Linked DNA regions of Mariniflexile sp. TRM1-10. The protein of the gene in region 2 interacts with the protein of the main gene of each other region in a pairwise test. Links are inferred from orthologs where the notes say so. Each region holds a gene or a part of one and is shown on either strand. Other genes may lie near its edges. The genes, in order: rpe and eno.

What was found.
Region 1: the proteins of eno (region 2) and rpe interact in binary tests that used the Escherichia coli proteins (3 or more experiments, as listed by UniProt). The link is inferred for Mariniflexile sp. TRM1-10 from one-to-one orthologs.

What each region holds. Positions count from the first base shown.
Region 1 is NZ_CP022985.1:599,290-611,840, reverse strand. Bases 8,292-11,127 are described here. They hold rpe (ribulose-phosphate 3-epimerase), read right to left. Parts: upstream 10,123-11,127; coding sequence 9,460-10,122; downstream 8,292-9,459. Other genes in these bases: CJ739_RS02860 (sigma-70 family RNA polymerase sigma factor), read right to left, coding at 10,311-11,127; CJ739_RS02870 (CBS domain-containing protein), read left to right, coding at 9,015-9,431; CJ739_RS02875 (CBS domain-containing protein), read left to right, coding at 8,556-8,981; CJ739_RS02880 (CHRD domain-containing protein), read right to left, coding at 8,292-8,300. In the rest of the region: CJ739_RS02915 (TolC family protein), read left to right, coding at 1-1,197; CJ739_RS02910 (efflux RND transporter periplasmic adaptor subunit), read left to right, coding at 1,295-2,377; CJ739_RS02905 (efflux RND transporter permease subunit), read left to right, coding at 2,596-5,787; CJ739_RS02900 (hypothetical protein), read left to right, coding at 5,833-6,138; CJ739_RS02895 (YgaP family membrane protein), read left to right, coding at 6,150-6,338; CJ739_RS02885 (zinc-dependent peptidase), read left to right, coding at 6,710-7,561; more of CJ739_RS02880, read right to left, coding at 7,737-8,291; more of CJ739_RS02860, read right to left, coding at 11,128-11,174; CJ739_RS02855 (hypothetical protein), read right to left, coding at 11,395-11,769; CJ739_RS02850 (family 43 glycosylhydrolase), read right to left, coding at 12,183-12,551. UniProt on the Escherichia coli protein: Catalyzes the reversible epimerization of D-ribulose 5-phosphate to D-xylulose 5-phosphate.
Region 2 is NZ_CP022985.1:457,642-474,756, forward strand. What follows is about bases 14,163-17,115. They hold eno (phosphopyruvate hydratase), read right to left. Parts: upstream 16,309-17,115; coding sequence 15,016-16,308; downstream 14,163-15,015. Other genes in these bases: CJ739_RS02215 (citrate synthase), read right to left, coding at 14,163-14,842; carA (glutamine-hydrolyzing carbamoyl-phosphate synthase small subunit), read right to left, coding at 16,461-17,115. In the rest of the region: CJ739_RS02150 (SRPBCC family protein), read left to right, coding at 1-177; CJ739_RS02155 (biotin--[acetyl-CoA-carboxylase] ligase), read right to left, coding at 345-1,076; rsfS (ribosome silencing factor), read left to right, coding at 1,172-1,543; ATP-dependent zinc metalloprotease FtsH, read left to right, coding at 1,553-3,490; CJ739_RS02170 (LUD domain-containing protein), read left to right, coding at 3,613-4,221; CJ739_RS02175 (phosphatidate cytidylyltransferase), read left to right, coding at 4,223-5,044; CJ739_RS02180 (phosphatidylserine decarboxylase family protein), read left to right, coding at 5,034-5,690; CJ739_RS02185 (acyl-CoA-binding protein), read left to right, coding at 5,683-5,949; argS (arginine--tRNA ligase), read right to left, coding at 5,977-7,752; CJ739_RS02195 (tetratricopeptide repeat-containing sensor histidine kinase), read left to right, coding at 8,194-10,248; citrulline utilization hydrolase CtlX, read right to left, coding at 10,527-11,462; CJ739_RS02205 (LamG-like jellyroll fold domain-containing protein), read left to right, coding at 11,627-12,568; CJ739_RS02210 (dimethylarginine dimethylaminohydrolase family protein), read right to left, coding at 12,576-13,490; more of CJ739_RS02215, read right to left, coding at 13,556-14,162. UniProt on the Escherichia coli protein: Catalyzes the reversible conversion of 2-phosphoglycerate (2-PG) into phosphoenolpyruvate (PEP). It is essential for the degradation of carbohydrates via glycolysis.

The DNA.
Region 1 (12,551 bases), 130 kb from region 2 along the record:
AATCAAACCATTAAAATTTCAAAAGAGGATTTCAATCAAGCTAGAGCAGATTACAGACAAACCAATGCCATTTTTTTACCAAACATAGCAGTGTCCCATACAGGGATTTCTACAACCAATCCTTTGATGGCTTTTGGTTCAAAATTAAATCAGGAACTATTGACTGCCAATGATTTCAACCCAGCATTATTAAATGATCCTGATCAAACCCAAAATTTTGCAACACGCATTGAAGTGAAACAACCACTTATAAATATGGATGGGCTTTATCAGCGCAAAGCAGCTAAAAGTAAGATGGAAGCCATGACTTTTCAAATCGAAAGAACCAATGACTATTTGATGTTTGAAGTCAATAAAGCGTATATGCAATTGCAATTAGCTTATAAAGCAGTGGATGTTTTAAAAAAGGCACTTCAAGCAGCAGAATCAAATAAAAAATTAGCAGATAACAGCTTTAAACAAGGCTATTTACAACAAGCCGATGTGTTGGCTGTAGAAGTTAGAGTTACTGAGGTGAAGAATCAGCTACAAATGGCTAAGAGTCATGTTGAAAACGCTTCAGATTATATATCATTCCTTATGAACGATACCAGCAATGCTCTACTAAAACCTACAGATAGTTTAACGATCAACAATTTTGATTTAGTTGCAGCATCTCAAGTATCCACAGAACGTTCAGATATTAAAGCCATGCAATTAGCATCCAACGCCTATGAAAGCATGAACAAAGCTGATAAAATGACGTTTCTGCCTACTTTAAATGCTTTTGGAAGTTATGAATTATATGATGACAACGTTTTTCAAGGTGATGCGAATGGCTATTTAGTGGGTGTCCAATTAAGTTGGACTATTTTGGATGGTACTAAGCGTTTTGGGAAATCTCAAAAAAGTAGCGCTGCATATGAAAAATCAAAACTACAATACGAGCAATATCTATCACAAAGTCAGTTAGAATTGAATAAAGCCAAACGTATGTTTATGGATGCTGAAAACAAATTACAGCTTTCAAAACTTGCCATGGAACAATCCCATGAATCTTTAAGAATTAGAACAAATCGTTTTGAAGAAGGCTTGGAAAAAACATCAGACTTATTAATAGCAGAAACACAGTTCGCACAAAAACAATTAGAATATTACCAAACCATTTTTGAGTATAACTATGCGCAAGCATACTTACAATTTTTAACTAAAGCTTAATGAAAACTAGGAAACGAGCCATGTCAATGATGTTGCTATCAACAAAAAGATTATTGGCGAATGACATTAACTTCTAAAAATAATAAAAAATAAATAGATGAAAACTAAACATACAATAGCCTTTTTAGCATTCACATTTTTAGCAGTAAGCTGTGGTAGTGAAGAGAAAAAACCAATAGCAGGGAATCCGCCAATTCCGGTAAAAGTAAGCACAATAAATGAAAATAGTAACAGACCGTTTTTAACAGCTAGCGGAACCATACAAGCCGTTAAAAGTGCCAATTTAAGTACACGCATGATGGGTTTTATTACGAACACGCCTGTAAATGTTGGTGATTATGTAAAAACAGGTCAGTTACTAGTTGCTATTAATAATTCAGATTTACAAGCTAAACTGTCACAAGTTAATGCAGGCATATCAGAAGCGACAGCAGCCTTTACAAATGCTGAAAAAGATTATAACCGCTTTAAAAATTTGTTTGCAGAAAATAGCGCATCTCAAAAGGAATTTGATGACATAACAGCGCATTATAATATGGCTAAAGCCAGATTGGAAGGTGCAAAACAAATGAAAAATGAAGTAGATGCCCAATTTGCTTATGCTAACATTCGTGCGCCTTTTGATGGTGTTGTTACAGGTAAATTCATTAAAAATGGTGATATGGCAAACCCAGGAATGCCTTTAATAGCTATAGAGACACCAGGGAAATTTGAAGTGGTGGCTAGTGTGCCAGAAAGTGACATTTCAAAAATTAATTCAGGAACTCCTGTCAATATCCTTGTAAAATCAATTGGCAAAGCGGTTGAAGGTAAGGTTACCGAAGTAAGTAGTTCTGCAAAAAATACGGGTGGACAATATATGGTGAAAGTGGCTTTAGATAAAACAGACGCTTCAATCCTATCCGGCATGTTTGTAACGGTTCAATTTCCAATTAAGGCTCAAGAAAAATCTGAAATGGTTTTGATACCTAATGAAGTGCTTGTTACTAAAGGTCAACTTTCTGGAATTTATACGCTTAGTGAAAGTCATACGGCGTTATTACGTTGGTTGCGCTTAGGTAGAACGTTTGGTGATCAAGTAGAAGTATTATCTGGTTTATCATCCAATGAAAGATATATTATTTCGGCTGATGGCAAATTGTTTAACGGGGCTAAGGTAATCCCATCTCCAGCCCCTTAAGGCAGGTAGTTTGATAAAAGACTTTAAAAAGAAATCAAAATAAGTTAAAAAATTAGTTCATAAGGCTTTTTGGCTTTGGAGTAGTTAAAAACGCGTTAAGGATAGTAGCGGCATCCTTTTTTACGTCAGATTGAGTGCCTTGAGGTAACGAAAGGTATCGAGAACAAGTAAAAAAGATACAGCGGATAGCCTGTTAAAACGCCCAAAAATAAACGAACATGCAAGAAGGAATTTCAGGTAAAATTGCCCATTTTTTCATCAACTCAAAACTTACCATTTTGTTGATGATTGGCTTGATGATTATTGGTATATATAGTTCATTTCTTATTCCTAGAGAGGAAGAACCACAAATAAATGTGCCTATGGCCGACATTATGGTTGGTTATCCAGGAGCAAATCCGGGCGAGGTTGAAAGTCGGGTTATAAAACCTTTAGAAAAGATTATTTCAAACATTAAAGGTGTTGAACATATTCATAGTATGGCTATGAATGGTCAAGCGGTTATGGTGGTTCAATTTTATGTTGGTGAAGATACAGAGCGCTCTTATGTAAAACTATATGATGAGTTGATGAAGCACAAAAATATGTTTCCTGAAGGTGTTTACCAACCTATAGTTAAAACACGTTCTATTGATGATGTGCCCATGCTCGGATTAACCCTTTGGAGTGAAAACTATGATGATTATCAATTGCGTCAAATTGCTGAAGAATTAATTTCGGAAATTGAAAAAGTAAAAGATGTTTCCATTACTAAAGTTATTGGTGGTAGAAATAGGGAATTAAAAGTGTCTTTAGATAAAGATAAAATGGCAGAAAGTGGCGTGGATGCTTTGGGCATTATACAAATGGTAAAAGCCAACAACAGCAGCTCACAATCCGGCAGTTTTGTTAATAATGATACGGAGTATTTAATTACTACCGGACGCTTTTTGGAAACCAAGGAGGATGTTGAAGATTTAGTGATTGGCGTTAATCAAAATATGCCTGTTTATTTAAAACAAGTGGCTGCTATTACTGACGGTCCTTCATCACCGAAAAGTTATGTGTCTTTTGGTTTTGGGCAAGCTAATGATGGTTTTAAAGACTTTAAATCAGAATATCCTGCTGTTACCATTTCAATTTCAAAAGTAAAAGGGGCAGACGCCATGAAAATATCTGAAAAGATATTAACGCATATGGATGGATTAAAATCGACTTTAATTCCAAGTGATGTCCATGTTGATGTGACACGTAATTATGGTGAAACCGCATCAGATAAAGTAGGTGAGTTGTTATTGCATTTAGGCGTTGCCATATTGGCTGTAACTATTTTGGTCATGTTGGCGATGGGTTGGCGAGGTGGATTGGTGGTATTTTTCTCGGTACCATTAACCTTTGCATTGACCTTATTTGCTTATTATATGCTGGGTTACACATTAAATAGAATTACATTATTTGCTTTGGTATTTGTGGTTGGTATTGTGGTAGATGATAGTATCATTATTGCCGAAAATATGCACAGGCATTTTAAGATGAAGCGTTTACCATTTAAACAAGCTGCCATTTATGCCATCAATGAAGTAGGGAATCCGACCATACTGGCCACTTTTACAGTAATCGCCGCTATATTGCCAATGGCATTTGTGTCGGGGATGATGGGACCTTATATGAGTCCGATGCCTATTGGCGCATCTATTGCCATGATATTATCATTATTCGTTGCATTAACCGTAACGCCTTATTTAGGCTATCATTTATTGCAGGAAAAAGCGGGGCAAACCCATAAAGAAGAAGCAGGATTAGAAACAAGTAAAATCTACAAAATATATAAAAAAATTGAGCAGCCGTTTTTAAACAGTTCTAAAAAACGTCATGTCATGTTCGCCATTACTGCTTTACTGCTTGTTGGTTCCGTACTCATGTTTTTCACCAAGTCGGTTGCTGTTAAAATGTTGCCTTTTGATAACAAGAATGAATTTCAGGTAGTTATTGATATGCCAGAAGGCACCACTTTAGAAAGGACGGCCGTTGTTACCCAAGAAATTGCACACTACTTAAAAACCGTTCCTGAAGTTGTAGATTACCAAAATTATGTTGGAGCTTCTGCACCTATTACATTTAATGGTTTAGTACGTCATTACGATTTACGAGGCGGTAGCAATATGGCAGATATACAAGTAAATCTGTTACATAAGGAAGATAGGGAGTTACAAAGCCATGATATTGCAAAAAAGGTACGACCAAATATTCAAAAAATCGCTAAAAAATACCATGCCAATGTAAAAATCGTTGAGGTTCCACCAGGACCACCAGTGCTTTCTACATTAGTAGCTGAAGTTTATGGACCAGATTATGATGAGCAAATAAAAGTGGCCCAACAAGTTAAAAATATTTTAGAGCATACTGTTGATGTGGTTGATACCGATTGGATGGTTGAAGCGAATCAAGTTGAATACCGTCTGGTGGTAGATAAAGAAAAAGCCATGCTTAATGGTATTGCTCCGCAGCAAGTGGTTGGAAACTTAACATATTTACTTCAAGAATATCCTATAGCCAATATATATGACGAAACATCAAACGACCAGGTAAGTATAGTGCTTTCTTTAGATGATAAAGATAAAACATCACTCCAGGATATTCAAAACCTGAAAATAAAAGGAAATCGAGGACATGTAATCCCTGTAAGTGATTTGGTGTCGGTTAAAAAAGAAACCTTAGAAAAAACTATTTACAGAAAAGATCAAAAACGTGTTGTTTATGTACTGGCAGATATGGCTGGTGCACTGGAAAGCCCTGTATATGCCATTTTAGGGATGAATGAAAAACTTCAGAAAATAAAATTGCCTAAAGGTTATGAAATTAACGAACTGTATATGGACTCACCTACCGAAGAAACAGATTTTACCGTGAAATGGGATGGCGAATGGCAAATTACTTTAGAAGTGTTTCGCGATTTAGGAACTGCATTTTTAATCGTTATAGTTATTATCTACATGTTAATTGTTGGCTGGTTTCAAAACTTTAAAACACCTTTGGTCATGATGGTTGCCATTCCGTTATCGTTAGTTGGAATTGTTCTTGGTCATTGGATTTTAGGAGCGTTCTTTACGGCGACGTCTTTTATTGGAATGATTGCCTTGGCGGGTGTTATGGTGAGGAATTCTGTTTTACTAATCGATTTTATTGAGATAAGATTAAACGATGGTATTCCTTTAAAGCAAGCTATTTTAGATGCGGGTGCCGTAAGAACAACACCTATTTTGTTAACTACAGGAGCAGTTGTTATTGGAGCGTCAATTATTTTATTTGACCCGATTTTTCAAGGTTTGGCTATATCATTAGTAGCTGGAGCTATTGTTTCTACGCTTCTTACTCTTATTGTAGTACCGCTGATTTATTACATCACTGAAAGAAAAAAATGGGAACATTAATTAATGTAATATATAATCAAAGTAATGTAATACATAATCAAAGAAATGAAACTAGTTATTATTACCGCAATCAAAGAGTTTGAAAACGACATTAAACTCCAATTAAAAGAAGCCGATGTGAAGACATTCTCATTTAGAGATGTTACAGGTTATAGGGATAGCACAGAAGATGCTGTTGAATCTAATTGGTTTTCGAGTGAGATGAACCAAACGGAATCCATTCTTTTCTATGCATTTGTCAAGAAGGAAAATGTTGACATGCTGTTTGAATTAATCGATAATTTCAACCAGCAACAAGAAAGCTTGTCACAAATTCATGTAGCCGTTATAAATATAGAAAAATCAAATTAAAATTATTCAAAATGAAAAATAGAATCGTTAGGGGCATTGCAGGTAGCTTTATACTAATAAGCTTATTACTTGCTATATATGTCAATCAAAACTGGTTGTGGTTTACAGCTTTTGTAGGTGCCAATTTATTGCAATCATCATTAACAAAATGGTGTTTAATGGATACTATTTTAGAAAAAGTATTCAAAGTAAAAAACTAAGTTTTAAAAGTTGACAACAATTTTCAAAATAAGCAGTTTCATGTTTTATAAACCGCTTATTTTGAATCATCTTTAATATAAGATTCCCAAAATACCAAACTGTTCAAAAGTGTATCCATATATTGTTTTTTTAATAAAAAGCTTCATTGCCCAACATAAATAAGTCTTTTTAGCAAAAAAAAGAATTCTATCAAATAAAATCTTCATCAAAAACCTGAGCTTAAAATTCAATATTTTAAGCTCAGGTTTTGTACTTTTAAGCTTTGTGCCATTTGAGAGATTTGAAAGGATCCTAATAAAGACCCTTAGTTGTTTCAAAGATTAAATAGTATTGATATATAATTAATTTTTAAAATAGACGTTTTTACTTGATGTTAAACCTACTGGTTATTAAAGACTTTACTTTAGGCGGCAAAATTCTTATTGGAGTTTTGTTAGTCATATTGTCCTATATTATTTTGAGTTATATCTTCAAAATGATAGAAATGGGTTATGTGCTAAAGCAAAAAAAACCATTATATAACCATTTTTATTTCCGGTTAAGGCGTTTAAATCAAAGGCAAAAAGATATTTTACAGCATCAATTTTCATTTTATAAAAAACTTAATAATACAGAGAAAAAATACTTTGAACACCGTGTGGCGTCTTTTATTAAAGATAAAGATTTTATTGGTAGAGATGGTGTTGTAATTAATGATGAAAAAAAAGTTCTAATTTCGGCAACAGCTGTTATGCTTACGTTTGGTTTTCGGGATTTTTATATTGGTTTAATTTCTAAAATCGTCATATACCCAAACGCTTTTTATTCTAAAACAAATAAAGCATATCATAAAGGAGAGTTCAACCCTAGGCTAGCCGCTTTAGTACTCTCATGGGAAGATTTTATAAAGGGATTTAACGCCGATAATGATAATGTTAATTTAGGCATACACGAGTTTACCCATGCCATACATATTAACAGTATTAAAGAACGTGATGTAAGTTCAACTATTTTTAGCGATTCGTTTAAGGAGTTGTCGGGCATGTTAGCTTCAAATGAAGCTTTAAGAAATAAATTAAAGGAGTCGGATTATTTTAGGAAATATGCCTTCACAAATCAGTTTGAATTTGTTGCTGTAATCATTGAGAATTTTATTGAAACACCTAAAGAGTTTAGGTCGCAATTTCCGCAGGTCTATGATAAAGTAAAACAAATGCTCAATTTTAATGTTATTAATTATTGAACTCATCTTGACTTTTTTAAATGAACCAATATAAATGAGACTGTATAAAAAGTAAACTCCCAATGTCAGTTTGAGCGCAGCCGAAAACCTTGTTGGTCAGATTACCAATGCATTTCGACTGCGCTCAATGTGACAATTAACTTCTAAATAGACTTTGACTTTTAGCCTCAAATCTTTAAAGCTGGCCTCTGATTTCGCCTCCGCCAAATGTTGGAAAGGTGTGAACATTTACATAAATAAGCCCATTTCTCATGGCGCTTATAAGACCTGGCATGTCGCCTGCAAGTGAACCGGTTATGTCTTCAGCCGCAATATGACCCTCTGCTAAAATACCATTCGCTGGACCGGAAGGCTGTTCATTCGGATTTACATATAATGTAACCACAACACCTCCGTTTACGCCCACTGGAGCCAAATGGAAATGAGCAAACCTTACATTTTCAATGTTGGCTGTAATTAACTTATAGTGAATGGTGCTTTCGTCTTTGCTTATAGCAACAATAGCTTGTCCGGTAGCTTTAGAATCATTAGCAGGAACTTCATTGGCACCACTAAGGTTGGTCGTAAAAACTAACCTAGTGTCAGAGGTTTTTTTAGAACTTGTTTTAGCGCTTTCTTGCAATATGCTTGCTGCCTCTGTTTGTGGGTCAAGTAGTGTTTCGTTTGAGCAAGCAAATAGTGCCATGCTCGCTACAAAAAGTAATGCCATACTTTTCATAAAATAATTTTTTCTTTTCATACATATTTAGTTTTAATATTTAGTTATATATACTAAGACTAAAAATTTGGGGAAGTGCACAGCATACACTCCTAAATAAGTTATATCTCCATAAGATAGTGAACAATTTTTATTTTATAAAAATTAATTGCTAACAGGTGGCGTTTATTATTTTAATGGTACAAACTTATTCATTGGGTTACATGATTTTTATCATGCTTTTTTATAATTTGATTTTATAATTTTAGTGATAGTAAAAACTAAAATTGAAAAGCCATGATACGTAAAGCGCCTATTTCAATGATAATGACAGCACCTGTTGTCACATTAAAAAAGAAGGATAGTTTAGAAACAGCCGAGCGACTTTTCAGAAAGCACCATATACGACATTTGCCCGTAGTTAATGACAATGTCGTTGTAGGCATGCTAAGTTATACAGATTTACTTCGACTTAGTTTCGCAGATATTACAGATAATTCAGATTCCGATGCTAATGCCGATGCCATGGTATATAATATGTTTACTATAAAACAAGTAATGAAGAAGCATATAGTGACGGTTTCGACTTCAAATTCAATAAAAGATGTAGCAGAGATCTTAGCAAGTAAAGAGTTTCATGCTTTACCTGTTGTGGATAATAACAAATTAGTTGGTATTGTTACCACTACCGATCTTATAAAGTACTTGTTAAAACAGTTTTAATATCATTTAATCTTTCAATTAATAAAAAACAAAATGAACCGAAGAGCACCAGTTTCAGAAATAATGAGTAAAAGTGTTGTTGCATTAAAAAGAGGTGATAATTTAGAAAGAGCCGAAATGCTTTTTAATAAGCACCGAATCAAACACATTCCAGTTGTTAGTTCAGATGTGATAATAGGGATGTTAAGTTATTCCGATTTACTAAAAATTAGTTTTGCTGAAACCACAAAGGACGAGCATGATGTAAATGCTGTAGTATATAATTCGTTTACAATAGAGCAGGTGATGAGTAAGCATATCGTATCTATAAATAGCGATACCACTATAAAAGAAGCGGCTACTATTTTAGCTGAAAGAGAGTTTCATGCACTGCCTGTTGTAGATAATGGTGTTTTGGTAGGTATAGTAACTACTACCGATTTGCTAAACTATTACATAAAACAATATTAAGAGCCAAAGGATAAAACTTAAACAGTCTCTAAGTATTGGCAATAGTTTTAAGTTGCTTTATGGTTTCAAGCGGATTGTCACTTTTGAAAATAAAACTTCCCGCTACTAAAACATCGGCACCAGCGTCGGTAAGTGCTTTTGCGTTGGCAGTTGTTACACCTCCATCAATTTCTATAATGGTGGAAGCGCCTTTGCGTGTAATTAATTCTTTTAGCTGTTTTACTTTGTCATAGGTGTTTTCAATAAAGCTTTGACCACCAAAACCAGGGTTTACACTCATAATAAGCACTAAATCAATGTCGTTAATGGTGTCTTCTAAAAGACTCACGCTTGTATGTGGATTTAATGAAACACCAGCTTTCATACCTTCGGCTTTAATGGCTTGTAACGTTCTATGTAAATGCGTGCAGGCTTCGTAATGAACCGTTAAAATATGGCTTCCTAAATCGGCAAATGTTTTAATGTATCTATCAGGGTCAACAATCATTAAATGTACATCAACCGTTTTTTTTGTATATTTAGTTATGGCCTGTAGAACAGGCATACCAAAAGAAATATTTGGTACAAAAACACCGTCCATAATGTCTATATGAAACCAGTCGGCTTCACTTTGGTTTACCATTTCTATATCGCGTTGAAGGTTAGCAAAATCGGCAGCAAGTAGCGAAGGCGCAATTAATTTAGAACTCATTATAAAGGTGTGTTGTAAAGTTTATGCAAATATAGAAAAGTCTTTTAGAAGTCCCTTTCCTTTGGAGAGGGATTTAGGGTGAGGAGAAAAATAAACCCCCGGTAATCAGCCGGGGGTTCTTTCATCAATCAAAAAACGAACAGTTATGTGTAACTGTTTGTTACTATTATTTAGTCGTAAAAAGTCTACTAACCTAAATATGTTTTTAATATTTTACTTCTAGAAGTGTGTTTTAACCTTCTAATAGCTTTTTCTTTTATTTGACGTACACGTTCACGAGTTAAATCGAACGTCTCACCAATTTCTTCTAAGGTCATTGGGTGTTGGTTTCCTAAACCAAAGTACAAACGAATCACGTCTGCTTCACGAGGTGTTAAAGTTTCTAAAGCACGTTCAATTTCTGTACGTAACGATTCGTGTAATAACTCTCTATCTGGGTTAGGCGATTCACCACTATTTAATACATCATATAAGTTAGAATCTTCACCTTCAACTAAAGGTGCATCCATACTTACGTGACGGCCTGAATTTTTCATAGACTCTTTAACATCGTTAATAGTCATGTCCAACTCTTTTGCAATTTCTTCAGCACTTGGTGGACGCTCATGACTTTGCTCTAAAAACGCAAATGTTTTATTAATCTTGTTAATAGAACCAATTTTGTTTAAAGGCAAACGTACAATACGTGATTGTTCAGCCAACGCTTGAAGGATCGATTGACGAATCCACCAAACGGCATACGATATAAATTTAAAACCACGGGTTTCATCAAAACGTTGTGCTGCTTTAATTAAACCTAAATTACCTTCATTAATTAAATCGGGCAATGTTAAACCTTGGTTTTGATATTGCTTAGCTACCGATACAACGAAACGTAAATTAGCTTTTGTCAACTTCTCTAAAGCAGCTTGGTCGCCAGCTTTAATGCGTTGTGCTAATTCTACTTCTTCGTCTGCGGTAATTAAGTCAACTTTTCCAATTTCTTGAAGATATTTGTCTAACGAAGCGGTTTCTCTGTTGGTAACCTGCTTCGTGATTTTAAGTTGTCTCATCTAAAGTTCTTCTGTAAGTTATAAAATGAATATTGTTATTCAATAGTTATACGTAACTATATCAAAAATGTTACAAAAAGTTTTGATTTATTATTGAAATAACCTTTTCAAGGCGTAAAAATTTTAAAATAGCCACGCTATCCGTTATTTCTTTTATTTACAAAAATAAAAGGATGCCATTCCTGTCGTTAATGCAGAATTTAGTTCTAAAGATTTTATTTTAAATCTTAATTAGTGTTTTGTTCTTAAGATTTATTGCCTCCAACATTTCTTGTGTAAAGGCATAATGCCCACGAACTGTAATAAGTCTAAATCTAGACGATTTTAAATTGCTTAAGGTGTTAAGAAATAGCCATTTGGATTTTAATAGTTTTGGTTTTTCGGATTTTAAACTTAAATCAAAATAATGTTTTCTGCCTTCCTTTTCTGCAACAATATCTGGTGTGATAGTAATATTGCTACCTGCTTTTGCATAAGATTTTGGGGTTTCATAACCATCAGCATCGGCTTGAATGTTTTTAAAGCCGTGCTTCTCTAAATAAGTAATAGAGTTCTCTAAAATGTCTGAATATTTTGCTTTGTCTTCATGTATCATAACTAGTAATATAATGAAAATGAGTAAAAAAGCAAATTTTTAACAAGGTTTAACGTTTGATGGTAGATTTTAAGAGCTAATAATTTTATGGATGTAATTATTTTTGATGGTTATACATGTATGTTGTATATAGTTTTTTGTTCCTTGTGTATGCTGATGTAAAGCCAATCTATTTTTAGTTTTTACAAATTTAATCTTTCATCTTATTTCTCACTTATCTTGCAGAGCATCTATTTTGTAAGTGGGGAAATCCCAAAATCTCCCTTAAACGCGGATATCCGGGCTGGCTTTGTAAGCTCTTTGGCAAGTTTTGGTCTAAGTGTGGCTCGTATGGTTTGCCAATGTGCTTATAAATAGGATGGGTTTTCCTTAATTATCATTTAACCACTTTGCCTAAGTTTCTAATACAGATATTAGAACACCCAAGCCTCGCTGAATGATATAAATGTATCTATGCTTCCCCATTGTTTTCCTGACTTTTCCGTCCAGTACCAATGTGATTGAGTCGGAGAGTATGTTAATATATATTCCCCCTCAGGTAGCATTGGACTCATATATTGTAAACCTTCTACCGTTTTGTTCGAATACATATCTACCCATGTATCGTGTACTGTTTCTCCTTTTGGACTTTTAATTATAATGTGACCGTATCCACAGTCTATAGATGCTACGCCACGTAAAGCTATTTGAGAACCTTTGAATGAAATTGAGGCAGTTGCGTCCTTTGTATTCGCTCGCTTCGATTTAGTATCGTCACCCTCCGCATCTTTCCACAAACCTTT
Region 2 (17,115 bases):
GCTGGCGGAAAAATAGACTTTTCGCTTATTGGTAATATCACAAAAATAGACGAGACTTCTTGCGAAGTGCAATTAGAATTTTCGGGTGACTTTAACCCCATGATGGCTATGATGATTAAAGGTCCCATAAGCAAATTTATAGAAACACTTGCTACAAGCATTCCTAAAGTTATTTAGACAGTCACTTAGAAACTGTTTAAGTTTTGTTTATTGATGCTTTTTTGAATTATTTTTGGATCAGATGAGACGGATTTTTTTAATAGCAGAGCTATTAGAAAAAAATTCAACGAAATATGGGTCAAAAAGAAACAAAAATGGCTTTTAGATAAAATTTAAACAGTTTCTTAATATAAAAGAGTAATTGTTTTTAAATCGAATTCTTTTATAACAGCATCTTCAAGCAACACTTGAAGATTTCCAGAATTTGAAATTCCTTTTATAAAACCAGAAAACACCAAACCTTCGGCATCTTGAAATGTTGAAGGTTTATTTTTTCTAAAAAGAGATGCTTCATATTTTGCTTTTAAAACATCTACTTGTCCTTTCTTCAATATATTAAAATAATGTTTTAAATTGTTGATGACAGCCTGTGTCACTTCATCTAAATCATAAATACGCCCAGAGATGAGTCTCAAAGAAGATGCTTTAGGCAAATTATCAAATTCAACTTGATTAACATTTAGCCCAATTCCAATAATAGAACTGCTGAAATTATTTTGTTTAATCACATTTTCTATTAAAATACCACATATTTTCTTGTTTTCTGACAAAATGTCGTTAGGCCATTTTACGCTTAATTTAGTAATAGAAAAAAATCTTAAGGTCTTTAATATCGCCAGTGAAGTGACAATACTTATATAGAATGGATGCTCTAAATCATATCCCAAAACATCCTTATACACGCTGAATGTGAGGTTTTTAGACGACTCCGAGCTCCAAACCGTACCCATTTGCCCTCTTCCATTCGTTTGTTCCTTAGCCACTACAGCTGTATAATCGGCAACACACTCGTTGGTGCAAAGTGTTTTTAAATAACTATTTGTAGAATCGGTGGCATTAAGTTTGATTATATGCATTAAAATAGTTATTATTAGTCAATAAAATCTTATGATAATTTTAAGCCATAAAGAACTAAAAAAATAATAACTTTGCAAAAATTTAAAAAATTTTAATGGCGAAAAAAGATATAAGTGCAGACCAATTAATATCGGTTATAATTAGTGGCATTGAAGACGTTAAAGGAAAAGAAATAAATATTCTTGATTTAAGAGAGATTGAAAATACGGTTTGCGATTATTTTATAATTTGCGAAGGAACTTCAAACACGCAAGTTAACGCTATAGTTAATTCTGTTCAGAAAAAAGTAAGCAAAGAACTTAAGGATCATCCTTGGCACACAGAAGGTATGGATAATGCCGAATGGGTACTTATGGATTATGTTAATGTTGTGGTACATGTGTTTCAAAAACAAATAAGACAGTACTATGACATTGAAAGCCTTTGGGGTGATGCAAAAACAACAGTTATACAAACTAGTTATTAAAAATTAAGGATGGCAAACGATAAAAAAAAAATAAATGAGAACAAACCAAAATTCAGTCCCTACTGGATTTACGGTATATTAATAGCCCTGTTTCTAGGGTTTCAATTGTTCAGCAACAACTCTTATCAAGATGGAAGTGCTACAACTCCTTCAGAATTTTTTAAATTTTTGGAAGCTGGTGATGTTGCTCAAGTTGATATTATAAAAAACACGCGAGTAGCTAAAGTTTATTTAACTTCAGAAGCGGAGAATAAAGAGATTCATAAAAAATCGAAACCTACAACATTTCTTCCATCTGCCACAAAATTGCCAAACTATAAATTTGAGTTTGGTGATCTTCAAAATTTTGAAAACCAGTTAAATGAAGTTGCTAAGGATTTACCTAGTAAACCTATTATAAAATTTGATACTGAAACCGATAATTGGGGCAGCCTTTTAATGAGCATTTTGCCTTTTATTTTACTTATTGCAGTATGGATTTTTATTATGCGCCGTATGTCTGGTGGTGCTGGAGGTGGTGCTGGAGGTCAGATATTCAATATAGGAAAATCAAAAGCCAAACTTTTTGATCAAAATACCGAAGTAAAAACGACTTTTAAAGATGTAGCAGGTCTAGAAGGTGCTAAAGAAGAAGTTCAGGAAATTGTAGATTTCCTTAAGTTCCCTGAAAAATACACCTCTTTAGGAGGGAAAATACCAAAAGGCGCACTTCTTGTAGGACCTCCAGGAACAGGGAAAACCTTATTAGCGAGAGCGGTTGCGGGCGAGGCTAAAGTACCTTTCTTTTCACTATCCGGCTCCGATTTTGTTGAAATGTTTGTGGGTGTTGGTGCTTCTCGTGTTCGAGATTTATTCAAACAAGCTAAAGAAAAATCACCTTCAATTATATTTATTGATGAAATTGATGCCATTGGTCGTGCCAGAGGAAAAAACGCCATGTCTGGAAGTAATGATGAACGTGAGAACACCTTAAATCAATTACTGACGGAAATGGATGGTTTTGGTACAAATACCAATGTTATCGTACTTGCCGCAACCAACAGAGCCGATATTTTAGATACCGCTTTAATGCGTGCAGGTCGTTTTGATAGACAAATTTATGTTGATTTACCAGACGTTCGTGAGCGCAAGGAAATTTTTGAAGTGCATTTAAGACCTCTTAAAAAAGCAAAAGACTTAGACCTTGATTTCTTATCAAAACAAACGCCAGGGTTCTCTGGTGCCGATATTGCAAATGTTTGTAACGAAGCCGCTTTAATAGCTGCAAGGAAAGGCAAAAAGTCTGTTGACAAACAAGATTTTCTTGATGCCGTAGATAGAATTATTGGTGGTTTAGAAAAGAAAAATAAAATTATTACCCCAAGTGAAAAAAGAGCCGTGGCATTCCACGAAGCGGGTCATGCCGTAGTTAGTTGGATGTTAGAACATGCTGCACCATTGGTTAAAGTTACCATTGTACCACGTGGACGTTCTTTAGGTGCTGCATGGTATTTGCCAGAAGAACGTTTAATTGTTCACCCAGAACAAATGCTGGACGAAATGTGTGCTGCTTTAGGTGGTCGCGCTGCCGAAAAGGTTATTTTCAATAAAATATCTACAGGTGCATTAAGCGATTTAGAAAAAGTAACCAAACAAGCAAGAGCCATGGTTACCATTTATGGGCTAAGTGACAAAATTGGCAACTTAACCTATTACGATTCTTCTGGGCAAAACGAATATGGTTTTACAAAACCATATAGCGAACAAACAGCAGAATTAATAGACAAAGAGATTTCAGACATTATTGAAACACAATATAAACGTGCTATTAAATTACTTGAAGATAACAGAGATAAACTTACAGAACTAGCAGAAGTTCTTCTTGAAAAAGAGGTTATTTTTAAAGACAACTTAGAGAAAATATTTGGTGAACGTGCTTTTCAAAAAGAAGACGTTGATAATCAATAAAACAAGTTATCGACTATAATGTTTAGATAATTAGTAAAAATCTTAAATTAAACACGTGTTTAGTTTAAGATTTTTTATATTTGATAACCTCAAAAAGAATTATATTAATAGCAGCTTACTAAATGAGCCTTTTTAGAAAAATTTTCGGACTGAAACCAGATCAATCAGATGAAGGAGTAAAGTCTTCTGAAAGAGGCAAATACATGCCTGAAATAAAACTGCCAATTGACGAAAAGTTTACCATAAACTTTAAAGGTAATGGCGGAAAGTTTTTGTATTGTGAAAATTTAAATGAAATATTCCAGAATTTACAACACATTGTTGAGGAAAACAATTGGGACGACAAGGAAACACTGATATTGGACGAGAATATAAAAGATAAATTTAAAGACTCCAATTTAAAGCCTACTACTAACATTAGCAATTCCACTATTTTTTTAACTACTTGTGAAAATTTAATTGCAAACGATGGTTCCCTGCTTATTTCCTCAAAACAAATTTTCGAAAAAAAATTACCTGAATTACCTGCTAACTTTATTGTTTTTGCAACAACAAGTCAGATCGTCGAAAATATTGGTGAAGGCTTAAGAGGTATAAAGGCTAAAAACAAACAAAAAATTCCAACAAACATTACAACCATAAAACATTTTAAATCTAACGACGAAAAAGATTTTTTAAGCTATGGAAGTAGTGCCAAAAACCTATACCTACTTCTTTTAGAAGACTTATAAGATGAAAGAAATTCTTATTCGATCACTTTCTGGTTTACTCTATGTCTTGCTTTTAATTCTGTGTTTAAGCCATCTACAATCACTAATTGCTTTGTTTTTTGTGTTTGGCATTGTTTGTTTAGCCGAATTTAAAAAGCTCATCCAGCTTAAAAACATCATCCCGTATTTTATATTTGGTGTCCTATATGCTTTTTTTGTGTATTGGCAGCTCATTTTAAATACAAATGCCGGTATCGACGAAGCTATTCAAATACTAATGGTACTAACTATATTTATTGAATTGTTTTTAATTAAAGACTTGTTTTCAGAAAAAACAACACCACTATTTACTTCTAAACAATTTATATTAACCACCTTTTACATTTCAAGCGCTTTTGTTTTTTTAGTTTTAATAGCCGATTATCATGAAAACTACAATCCGAACATTCTATTAGGAGCTTTTATTTTAGTATGGGTGAACGATTCTTTTGCTTATTTAATTGGTAAAAATTTTGGTAAACAAAAGCTTTTCGAAAAAATTTCACCAAAAAAAACAGTAGAAGGTTTTCTAGGAGGTTTGCTTTTTTCGTGCATAGCAAGTTATTTTATTGCTACCTTTACACAAACTTTAGATTTTACAAGTTGGCTTATTTTAGGTATCATTATAACCGTATTTGGTACGTTGGGCGACTTAATAGAATCTAAGTTCAAAAGACAAGCAAACGTAAAGGACAGTGGTACTATAATGCCTGGTCACGGTGGCTTGTTGGATCGATTGGACAGCATTATTTTTGCTGCTCCTTTTATTTATTTATTTTTAAGAATTTTACACTATGTTTCATAAAGAAGGACATAAAATAATATTTCTAACATTTGTATTTGTTGTTGGCTGTTCTTTATTGGCCGACAGTTTCATACCCATAACTTGGTTACGAACCATTGTTTTAAGTGTGTTATTAATATTTTTAATACTTATTCTTCAATTTTTCAGAAACCCAAAACGTCGTACTGCTTTAAATAACAAAAGTGTTGTGTCTCCTGTTGACGGTAAAGTCGTTGTTATTGAAGAAGTTTTTGAAAAAGAATATTTTAACGACAAACGTTTACAGGTAAGTGTTTTTATGTCTCCAATAAATGTTCATGTTACACGTTACCCTATTAGCGGCAATGTGATATTTAGTAAATACCATCCTGGCAAATATTTAGTTGCATGGCATCCTAAAGCTAGCGAAGAAAACGAACGTACTACAGTTGTTGTTGAAAATGAAACTTATGGCAAAGTATTATACAGACAAATAGCCGGAGCTTTGGCAAAACGTATTGTGAACTATGCTAAAATAAACGATAAAGTAATCCAAGGTGGTGAGTCTGGATTTATAAAATTTGGTTCAAGGGTTGATTTATTTTTACCAATAGGAACAAAAATAAAAGTACAACTTAACCAAAAAGTTCGAGGAGGTGAAAGTATTATTGCAGAAACAAATGACTGATGAAGAATTAGAAATAGAATTTCTAGATGCGGTTGAACGTGTAAATGCCTACACCGAACCTTTTCCTGCCGATGTGCTTCTAAACCTGTATGCCTATTACAAAAAAGCCACCAATAATTACAGTCGCCCTGGCAGTAAAAAAGCCATTATAAATGCTTTTAAAACCAATGCATTGTTTCAAGCAAAAGATATTTCCCAAAACGAAGCGAAACGCTTGTATATCGACTTAGTAAATAAGTATTTTTTGTACGGAAGATAAAAAGTTCATTTCACCAAATACTATTTGTTACATACGTTCAGGTACCTGTATTCCCAAAACGCTAAACGCGTTTTTAATAGTCTGTGCTACTTTATTTGATAGCTGTACCCTAAACACTTTTTCATTTTCATTATCTGCGCCTAAAATAGAAACATTTTGATAAAACGAATTAAATTCTTTTACCAAGTCGTATGTATAATTAGCAACCAATGCCGGACTGTGTTGTGAAGCTGCATTTTGAATAATCTCAGGAAACAATTCTAATTGCTTTAATAGTTCTTTTTCTTTTGCATGAAGCGGTATATCTATATTAACAGATAAATCAAAATCTGCTTTTCTTAAAATAGCCTGAATTCTTGCATAAGTATATTGAATGAAGGGCCCTGTATTGCCTTGAAAATCGATAGATTCCTTGGGGTCGAACAAAATACGTTTTTTAGGATCGACTTTAAGAATATAATATTTTAAAGCACCTAAGCCAATGGTTTTATATAACGCTTGCTTTTCTTTTTCACTATAACCATCCAATTTCCCTAACTCTTCCGATATTTCGCCTGCTGTTGAAGCCATTTCATCAATTAAATCATCGGCATCAACCACGGTTCCTTCCCTGCTTTTCATTTTTCCACTAGGTAAATCAACCATACCGTAACTTAAATGATATAGGTTTTTAGCCCATTCAAACCCTAACTTTTTCAAAATTAAGAACAGTACTTGGAAATGGTAATCTTGCTCGTTACCCACGGTATAAACCATACCGCCTACATCTGGAAAATCTTTAATTCGTTGTATAGCTGTACCGATATCTTGCGTCATATAAACGGCTGTGCCGTCTGAACGTTGCACTATTTTTTTATCCAAGCCATCTTCGGTTAAATCGCACCAAACCGAACCATCAGTTTCTTGTATAAACACACCCGACCTTAAGCCTTCGGCAACAAATTCCTTCCCTAATAAGTAGGTATCACTTTCGTAATATAGGGTATCAAAATCAACGCCTAAATTTTTATAAGTTTCGGCGAAACCATCATATACCCAACCATTCATTTTTTTCCAAAGCGCTACGGTTTCTTCATCGCCAGCTTCCCATTCTTGAAGCATGTTTTGAGCTTCCAACAAAAGTGGGGCGCTTTTTTTGGCTTCATCCTCAGTTTTACCAGAAGCTTTTAGCATTTCTATCTCTTTCTTATATTCTTGGTCAAACTTCACATAATAATTACCTACCAATTTATCGCCTTTTAAACCAGTACTTTTTGGAGTTTCTCCGTTACCAAAAAGCTTCCAAGCCAACATGCTTTTACAAATATGAATGCCTCGGTCGTTTATAATTTGCGTTTTATAAACTTTTTTACCTGATGCTTTTAAAATTTCAGCGACACTATACCCTAAAAGGTTGTTTCGAACATGTCCTAAATGCAAGGGTTTGTTGGTATTTGGCGACGAATATTCAACCATAATAGCTTTATCGTCTGCTTCTGGTGATACAAAACCATAGGTTTTTTCATCTTTAATACTATTAAAAAAGTTTAAATAATAAGCATCGCTAATTTCAATGTTTAAAAACCCTTTTACAACATTAAATGCCTTAACCTCTACAACTTTTTCCACTAAATAATTACCAATGGTTTCGCCAATTTGAACTGGATTTCCTTTAATAAAACGCAACATGGGGAATATTACCACGGTAATATCTCCCGCAAATTCTTTTCTCGTGGCTTGAAATTCCACCGATTCCAATTGCATATTAAAAGATGCTAAAACGGCTTGTTTTACTTGGTTTGATAAAGTTTCTTGAAGGCTCATTAATAGTGTGTTTTTTAGGAGAGCAAAGATAAAACTTTTATTAAAGGATTATTGCAAAATTTGGTTTATTAAAAACAAGGTAAATAGTTCCTACCATCCAAGTAAAATGCATCATCAAAAACCTTCAAAAAAGCCATTAAAATAGATGTGCATTTTGTCGATAAAAGTGCTCTTTTTCCATGATTTTTGCCGTTAATCTATTCGTCGGATTTTTGCCTCTTTTTGGTATATCCTTTTATCTAATTTATTGGTAGAAAAACGCAGAAATTAGATTTTGATGATGCTTTTTCTAACTTTTGTTAAGTAAAGCTATTAATCATCCATTCAACGGATTTTTTTTAACCAACTAAAAAACATTACAGCTTAATAGGTAATACTTATTTCCCTCAAATAAGACATACTTAATTATGGTTTTATTACTTGTTGTAATATAATGCTAGTATGAGGAAAATAATTATTTTAATTATTCTTTTATCTGTATTCTTAGGTTTCTCTCAAACCAAAGAGTTGGATAGTCTTTACATACAACTTGCTTATGAAACCCAAGATTCTTTAAAAATAAAAACCTCTTTAAAGCTTATTAAATCACTTTATGAGATTGAGGATTATGATAAGGCTTTAAAATATACTATTGAAAGCGAAAAACTTTCAACCAATCTAAATTACACAAAAGGCATTGCCGAAACAACCTATTTTAAATCGCTTATTTACGCTCAAAAAGGAGACTATATTAATGCCATAAGTGGCTATGAAAAAGCTAAAGAACTATTTAAACATTTAAATGATGCCCTCGGGATTGCAAAAGTTAACAACAGTATTGGCTTTATAGAAATTAAACGTGGTAATTATTCCAAAGGATTACAATATTCGCTGTCAGCCATTAAAGAATTAGAAAAACAAAATCTTAAAAAAGACCTTAGTTTGGCTTATAGCAATTTAGCAAAAGCATATCAAAATATAGATGCCATTGATAGAGCTATAGCATTTAACTTAAAAGCTGTAGAAGTTCAAACACAATTAAACGATAATACTGCACTTACGCAATCGTACCACCAGTTAGCGGAACTATATTCATCTAAAAACGAAAACAGAAAAGCTATTGAATATTACCAAAAGATTTTGGATGGTAAAACGACAAATATAGACTCTCTACAAGCTATTATTTATCCAAAACTAGGTGCCGAATACTTAAAATTCAACGATTACGAAAAAGCATCTCAATACTTAATTGAGGGTTTAAATATTAACAGAAAGCTTAATAATCAAGAAGGCATATTATTGGCTTTAAATAGTCTTGGAGAATTAAATTTACAAACCAACCGATTAGTTTTAGCCGAACAGCAACTTTATGAGGCGGGTGTTATTGCCAAAAGCATTAATAACAAACCGGAGTTACTTAAATATTATAAATTAATGATTGCCTTAGACTCTACAAAAAACAAATTTGAAAGCGCTTTTATGTGGCAACGTGAGTATTATAATTTAAAAAGCAGCCTAAATAACTCCAATAATTCAAAACATCCAGATTCGATTCAATTAGACTTCAATCCAGATTTTGAAAAAGAGTTGACAAACAACCTTACTGAAACTGACACCAGCAATTCCTATATTGGTTTAAATGAAAAATCAGATAAGTTCAAATTGATTTTTTACGGACTTTTAGCAGCACTTGCCATTGTTTCTACCTTTTTAATATTAATTTATTTAAAGCGAAATAATAACATAAAATACACTCAAGAATTAGAAGAAAAAAATCTTAAAATTGAATTACAAAACGAAGCCTTTCAAGAGCAAACCAAGCATTTAGAAAACGTTAATAATGTAAAGGATAAATTGTTTTCAATTGTATCGCATGATTTAAAAGACTCGCTTTCTTCAATAAATGGCTTTATAGATTTATTAAAGGATGGTTCTTTATCTAGAGAAGAATTCGATAATTTAATTCCAGAACTAAGTGAAAACGCCAACAATGCCTCGTTGTTGCTATTTAACTTATTAAATTGGTCTAAATCACAAATGCAATCATTAGAACCCAAACCAACATTGTTCGATGTTCAGGAGGTTTTTGAGGAAAAAATAAGGCTTATAGAACAACGCATGGAAAGTAAAGGCATCAAATTAATAGACCATTCGCTACGCGATTTTGCCTATGCCGATAGAAGTATGTTTGAGATAGTTATACAAAATTTGCTTGCCAATGCTTTAAAATTTTGTAAAAATGGCGACACCATTACCATTTCAAACCACATAAGTAACGGTAGCTGTATTATTAGCATTGCCGATACAGGGGTTGGTATTTCTAAACAAAATATAGACAAATTATTTAAAAGCAGCTCGTTTACTACCGTAGGCACCAATAACGAAAAAGGCACAGGTTTAGGGTTATCAATTTGTAAAGAACTGGTAGAATTAAACAATGGTAAAATTTGGGTAGAAAGTACCGTTAATGTTGGTAGTACCTTTTACGTGCAATTACCAAAATCTAGACCGTCGTAGTGTTTATTTGGGCGTTACCCAAGGGTCGGGCTGTTCGTTGCAATCTTTTTGTTCGTGTCTCTCAAAAAGGATTTTCACTGCCATCCCTAACGCAAACCCAGTTTCAATTCAAATTAAGAGCCTGTTTAAATTTGTATCAATTGGATCTTCTATAGCTCATTTTTGATGCAAAATGAGGCGAAATCGAAGATAATGGCAGGGCCATTTGATGAGGTTTCAACGAAATTTGGCGCAAAAAGGGGTATAGAAGATCCAATTGATACAAATTTAAACAGGCTCTAAGCTTTAGGCAAAAACACTTCAGCTATCATACAGCGTGCACTTCCACCACCACAAGCTTCAATAATATCCAAAGAACTGGAAAGTATATTGGTATGTTTTTTAAGCCTTTCTATTTGACTTGCAGTTAAAGAATCGTAAGCTGCTTGGCTCATCACTAAATACCGCTCATCATTAGCTCCCTTAACTTGTAACATATTACCAGCAAAATTATTGACCTGTGCTTCGGTAATATCAATGATGTCTTTACCATCTTGCTTTAAATGGTCAATGACATTCTTACGCTCTTTTTTATCATCAATACTACTTAAACAAATAACCGCAAAGGTTTCCCCCACACACATCATAACATTGGTATGGTAAATGGCTTTTCGTTGCCCATTTACGGTTTGGTTTGCCGTAAAAATAACGGGCATGTATTCAAAATCTTCACAAAATTCAATAAACAACTCTTCGTCAGCTCTGGGAGACAAGGCACAATAGGCTTTTCTGTTTACCCTGTCCAGCAATACACTTCCAGTGCCTTCAAGAAACACACCTTCTTCCTCTGCATCTGTGTAGTCAAAAATATTTTTAATAACAAAGCCTGCATTTTCGACAGCTTCAAGCACATCTTCATTACGTTCCAAACGTCTGTTTTCTGCAAACATAGGGTACAAACCAACATTGCCATTTTCGTGAAACGACACCCAATTGTTTGGAAAAATAGCATCGGGCGTATCAAATTCATTAGTATCATTCACCACAATGACATTTACACCAACTCCACGAAGCTTTTCAACAAAGCCATCAAACTCTTGTTGCGCTTTGGCATTAACCGTTTGTGGCAATATAGTATCTATTACTTTTTGGTAATAGTTGTTTACCGCCGTTTGTTCGTTCATCCTAAAATTTATAGGGCGAATCATTAAAATGGTGTTTGTAGTCTGTTGCATAACATAATTTATATTACAAAAGTATAACTATTTATATAATGAACTCAGATTACTATCATTGCTTTTATGTTAAAAAAAATAATAACTTCGTTAATAACCAATTTACTATTCTACCTTTATATTTAAGCGTTTTTAAATTTTCTCTTTGCATCTAAAAAATTAAAATGAAAAAAACTATTTTATTAATTTTAATATGTATGACCTCATTAATCATACAGGCTCAAGCTGATATTAAATTTTGGCGTGTTGATAATCTTTCCCAAATTGGCGAAAATAATGTACAGGTTATTGGAAACCCTAAGATCATAAATACGGAAATAGGCGATGTTGTTGAATTTAATGGTATTGGTGATGGCTTAATTGTAAACAACAATCCTGTAGCTGGAGCAACTGCATTTACTATTGAAATTATTTTTAAACCTTATACTGGCGGAGGTATAGAACAGCGGTTTCTTCATTTACAGCAAGACGACAATAATAGAATACTTATAGAATTGCGAAATAACGACCATATGAACTGGAGCCTTGATACGTTTATAAAATCGGGAAGTTCTAGTCAAGCATTATTAGATTACGCCTATGCTCACAATTTGAATGAATGGGTGCACGCAGCTTTAGTGTTTAAAGATGGCGGCATGGTGCATTATGTTAATGGAGAAAAAGAGCTGGAAGGCACCGTAAATTATCAAGTTGTAAATTCTGGACAAACCTCATTAGGTGTTCGAATGAATCAGGTTTCATGGTTTAAAGGAGCTATCCATTCTGTAAAAGTAACTCATGATGCACTTAATCCTGAAGATTTTATGGAGATTGGACAAAATTTAAATGTAAAAAATGCTGAAGACAATCAATCGATGAGTCAAATTTTCCCCAACCCTATCCTATCATTTGGCCTATTGAAATACCAACTAGCAGAATCTTCAAAAGTTTCTATTAAATTGATTAATGTCTATGGAGAAGAAATAGCGACTATTTTTGAAGGTTTTAAAAATACAGGTACCCATGAATTAGAAATTAATTGTAATAATTTAAATGCTGGGATATATTTTGTAGCGATTAATTACATGAACAGAAGCTCTGTTCAAAAAATTATTGTTACAAATTAATTTAAAATCAATCCCTAATTAAAGGCATGGTGGTACAACGCAACAAGCCTTCCTGTTTTGAAATTTCTGCATAAGGTACTTCTTCAACCGTAAACCCTTGTTGGCGCAACCATGTGTTTAGTCGTGTAAAGTTTTTTTCTGAGATGATAACATCTTCAGAAATTGAAAAAATATTACTGTTCATATCATACATTTCTTGTTTGGTAATTTCAAAAACATTCTCTTTTCCAAAGAAATTAACCAGCCAATTATACTCACGTTCTATTAAAAACCCATTTCTATGTATGATGGCTTTTCCTTTGCCTAAAGGTTGAAAACAGCAATCTAAATGCAGGGCATTTTCTTTGGCATTGGTGTTGGATTTTCTAAGTTCGAACGACTTGACCGTTTTCTCCGGAAACAATTCTTGTATGGCAATAACCGCATCCATATTGGTACGGGCTGTTATTAATTCAGGATAATCTTCACCAGAATAGGTCCCAATAAAAATATAATCATTCCAAGGTACCACATCACCTCCTTCTACATGACATTCTGGTGGTAATACAATACGGTTTTTTCTATCAACTTGATTCCAAACATAGCGAATGGCTTCAATTTCAGGTTCTCTGTTTGGCAAAATATTAGCTCTAATAATTTTGTCTTCAATAACAAAGGCAATGTCACGCGAAAATATCTGGTTACAATCTTTAATAACTTGAGGTCTAAAAACCTGAACATCATACTTTTTAAAAACGGCTGCCACAGCATCCATTTCTAGAATCATATCAGCTTCTTGAGGATATGTGCCAGCCAATACATGTTCGATGCTTTTAGGATCATAACAATCCTCTACACGTGGTATGGGACCGTTACTTTCGGCAGTTCCTAAAATAACGGCTCTTAACCTTGAGATTTCGTTTTTTATATTGAGTTCTAGCATGGTGTAAATATAAAAAAGCTCCACAATGTTTAGTCATGGAGCTTCTTATTTTTTTACACTAAAAATTATCTTTTTTCTATGGGTACAAAAGACCTTTCGGTAGCTCCTGTATAAATTTGTCTTGGCCTTCCAATTGGCTCTTTGCGTAAACGCATTTCACGCCATTGTGCAATCCAACCTGGCAAACGTCCTAATGCAAACATCACGGTAAACATATCGGTTGGTATGCCCATACCTCTATATATGATTCCTGAGTAGAAATCGACATTAGGATATAATTTTCTATCTACAAAATATTTGTCTTCCAAGGCTTCTTTTTCAAGTCCTTTAGCTATATCCAAAATAGGATCTTCGACACCTAAATCACTTAATACTTCATCCGCAGCTTTTTTAATGATCTTAGCACGTGGATCAAAGTTTTTGTAAACACGGTGACCAAAGCCCATTAAACGGAATGGATCTTCCTTGTCTTTCGCTTTAGCCATATACTTTTTAGTATCACCTCCATCTTCTTTTATGGCTTCAAGCATTTCTAATACAGCTTGGTTAGCACCACCATGAAGTGGTCCCCAAAGTGCTGAAATACCAGCAGATAGTGAAGCGAATAAACCTGCGTGCGATGAACCTACAATTCTAACGGTAGATGTAGAACAGTTTTGTTCGTGGTCGGCATGTAAAATCAATAATTTATCTAAAGCATCAACTAATATTTTGTTTTGTTTATAATCACCATTTGGTTTTTTAAACATCATTTTTAAAATATTTTCTACATAACCTAAAGAATCGTCTCCGTAATCTAATGGCAATCCTAATTTTTTACGATAAGTCCAAGCTACCAACACTGGAAATTTACCCATTATTTTCACCACAGATTTGTACATATCTGCCTCAGAATTTACATTTACTGAAGAAGGGTTAAATGCTGTTAATGCACTGGTTAATGAAGAAATAACCCCCATTGGGTGAGCAGATTTCGGAAATGCTTCTACAATTTTTTTCACATCTTCATCTACTACCGATTGTGCTTTTATATCGTTATGAAACTTTTCGTTTTGCTCTTTAGTTGGAAGTTCTCCAAAAATCAAAAGGTAAGCAACTTCTAAAAAATCGGCTTTTTCAGCCAACTCTTCAATAGAATATCCTCTGTATCTTAAAATGCCTTTTTCACCATCCAAAAACGTAATAGCACTCTCGCAAGAACCTGTATTTTTATACCCCGGATCAATGGTAATTACACCTTCTGATGCGCTTCTAAAATTTGAAATATCAATAGCTAGTTCCTTTTCTGTTCCTTCTATTACAGGAAGCTCTATTTTTTTTCCGTTGACTTCAATGGTCGCAGTATTTGCCATAAATGTGAATGATTTTTTAATTCTTAAATTGGATTGCTAATTTACGAAATATCCCCTTATTAATAGAAGTGTTGAAAGCAAAGATTTAATCATTTAACAAATTGTTTGAAATTAATGCAAAAAAAAAAGCGATTATTAAAATAATAACCGCTTTTTAAAAAAAATTAATTTTCTTATTTTATTTTGAATGCTTTTTCCTGTGGAAAATAAGCTACTTCACCTAATTGTTCTTCAATACGAAGTAATTGGTTGTACTTAGCCATACGGTCGCTACGAGACGCAGAACCTGTTTTTATCTGACCACAGTTTAAAGCCACTGCTAAATCGGCTATCGTATTATCTTCAGTTTCACCAGAACGGTGAGACATTACCGATGTATAACCTGCATTTTTAGCCATATTTACAGCTGCAATGGTTTCGGTTAGCGAACCAATTTGATTTACTTTAATTAATATGGAGTTTGCAATACCTTGCTCAATACCTCTTGATAAACGTTCTACATTGGTTACAAATAAATCATCTCCTACCAATTGTACTTTATCACCAATTTTATCGGTTAGTAATTTCCAACCTTCCCAGTCGTTTTCGTCCATACCATCTTCAATAGAGATGATTGGGTATTTAGCAGCTAATTCAGCTAAATACTCTGCTTGTTCAGCCGATGTTCTTACTTTACCTGTTTCGCCTTCAAACTTGGTGTAATCGTATTTTCCGTTTACATAAAATTCTGCCGCAGCACAATCTAAAGCAATCATTATATCGCCTCCAAAAGTATATCCCGCTTTCTCAACAGCAACTTTAATAGAATCTAAAGCATCTTCGGTACCTCCGGCTAAAGTTGGTGCAAAACCACCCTCATCACCTACTGCAGTACTTAATCCTCTGTCGTGTAATACTTTTTTAAGATTATGGAAAATCTCAGTTCCCATTTGCATAGCGTGTGTGAAGCTTTTAGCTTTAACAGGCATAATCATAAACTCTTGAAATGCAATAGGCGCGTCGCTATGCGAACCACCGTTGATGATATTCATCATTGGTACAGGAAGTGTATTTGCAGAAACACCACCAACATAACGATATAAAGGCATATTAAGTTCATTTGCTGCTGCTTTTGCAACCGCTAAAGAAACACCTAAAATAGCGTTAGCTCCTAATTTTGATTTATTTTTGGTGCCATCTAAATCTATCATAATTTGATCGATCAAATTTTGTTCAAAAACTGAAACGCCCAATAATTCAGGAGCGATAATAGAATTTACATTATCTACAGCTTTTAAAACACCTTTACCCATATATGCTTTACCACCATCGCGTAGTTCTACAGCTTCATGTTCTCCTGTTGATGCTCCTGATGGTACTGCAGCTCTTCCTAAAATATCATTTTCGGTTACAACATCTACTTCAACAGTAGGATTCCCTCTAGAATCTAAAATTTGTCTAGCATGGATATTAATTATTACACTCATAATTGGTTATTTTTTAAACTTTTAATATTTCAAATTTACGCTTAAATCTTGTTTATTTTGAGATGTTCTTTCAGAAATATTCAAAAAAGCGTCTATAACGTTTTAGTAAACAAAATCCTCAAAAAAAATTATATCTTTTTGAGGATTTCGTACTACTTATTTTTTATATTCTCTATAAACTGATCAAAAAGGTATGACGAATCATGCGGGCCTGGACTGGCTTCTGGATGGTATTGTACAGAAAAACAATTTTTGCTTTTCATAGCTAATCCTGCAACCGTGTGGTCGTTTAGATGTACATGCGTCACTTGTAAATCTGGATGTGCCTCTGCTTCTTCTCTATTCACGGCAAAGCCATGATTTTGAGATGTTATTTCACCTTTTCCTGTGTTTATATTTTTTACCGGGTGATTAATTCCGCGGTGTCCATTATGCATTTTATAAGTTGAAACACCATTTGCCAGCGCTATCACTTGATGTCCTAAACAAATACCAAATAATGGTAAATCCCTTTTAATAATTTCTTTCGCTAAGGTTTGCGCTTCAACCAAAGGTTGGGGATCGCCAGGCCCGTTGGATAAAAAGTAGCCATCTGGTTTAAAAGCCTCTAAATCTTCAAACTTAGCGTTATAAGGAAACACTTTTATATAAGCATCTCTTTTTGCTATGTTGCGAAGGATATTCTTTTTAATACCGATGTCCAAAGCTGCTATTTTATAAGTGGCATTAGCATCTCCAAAATAGTAAGGTTCTTTAGTAGACACTTTTGATGCTAATTCTAAGCCTTCCATATCAGGCACATCGGCA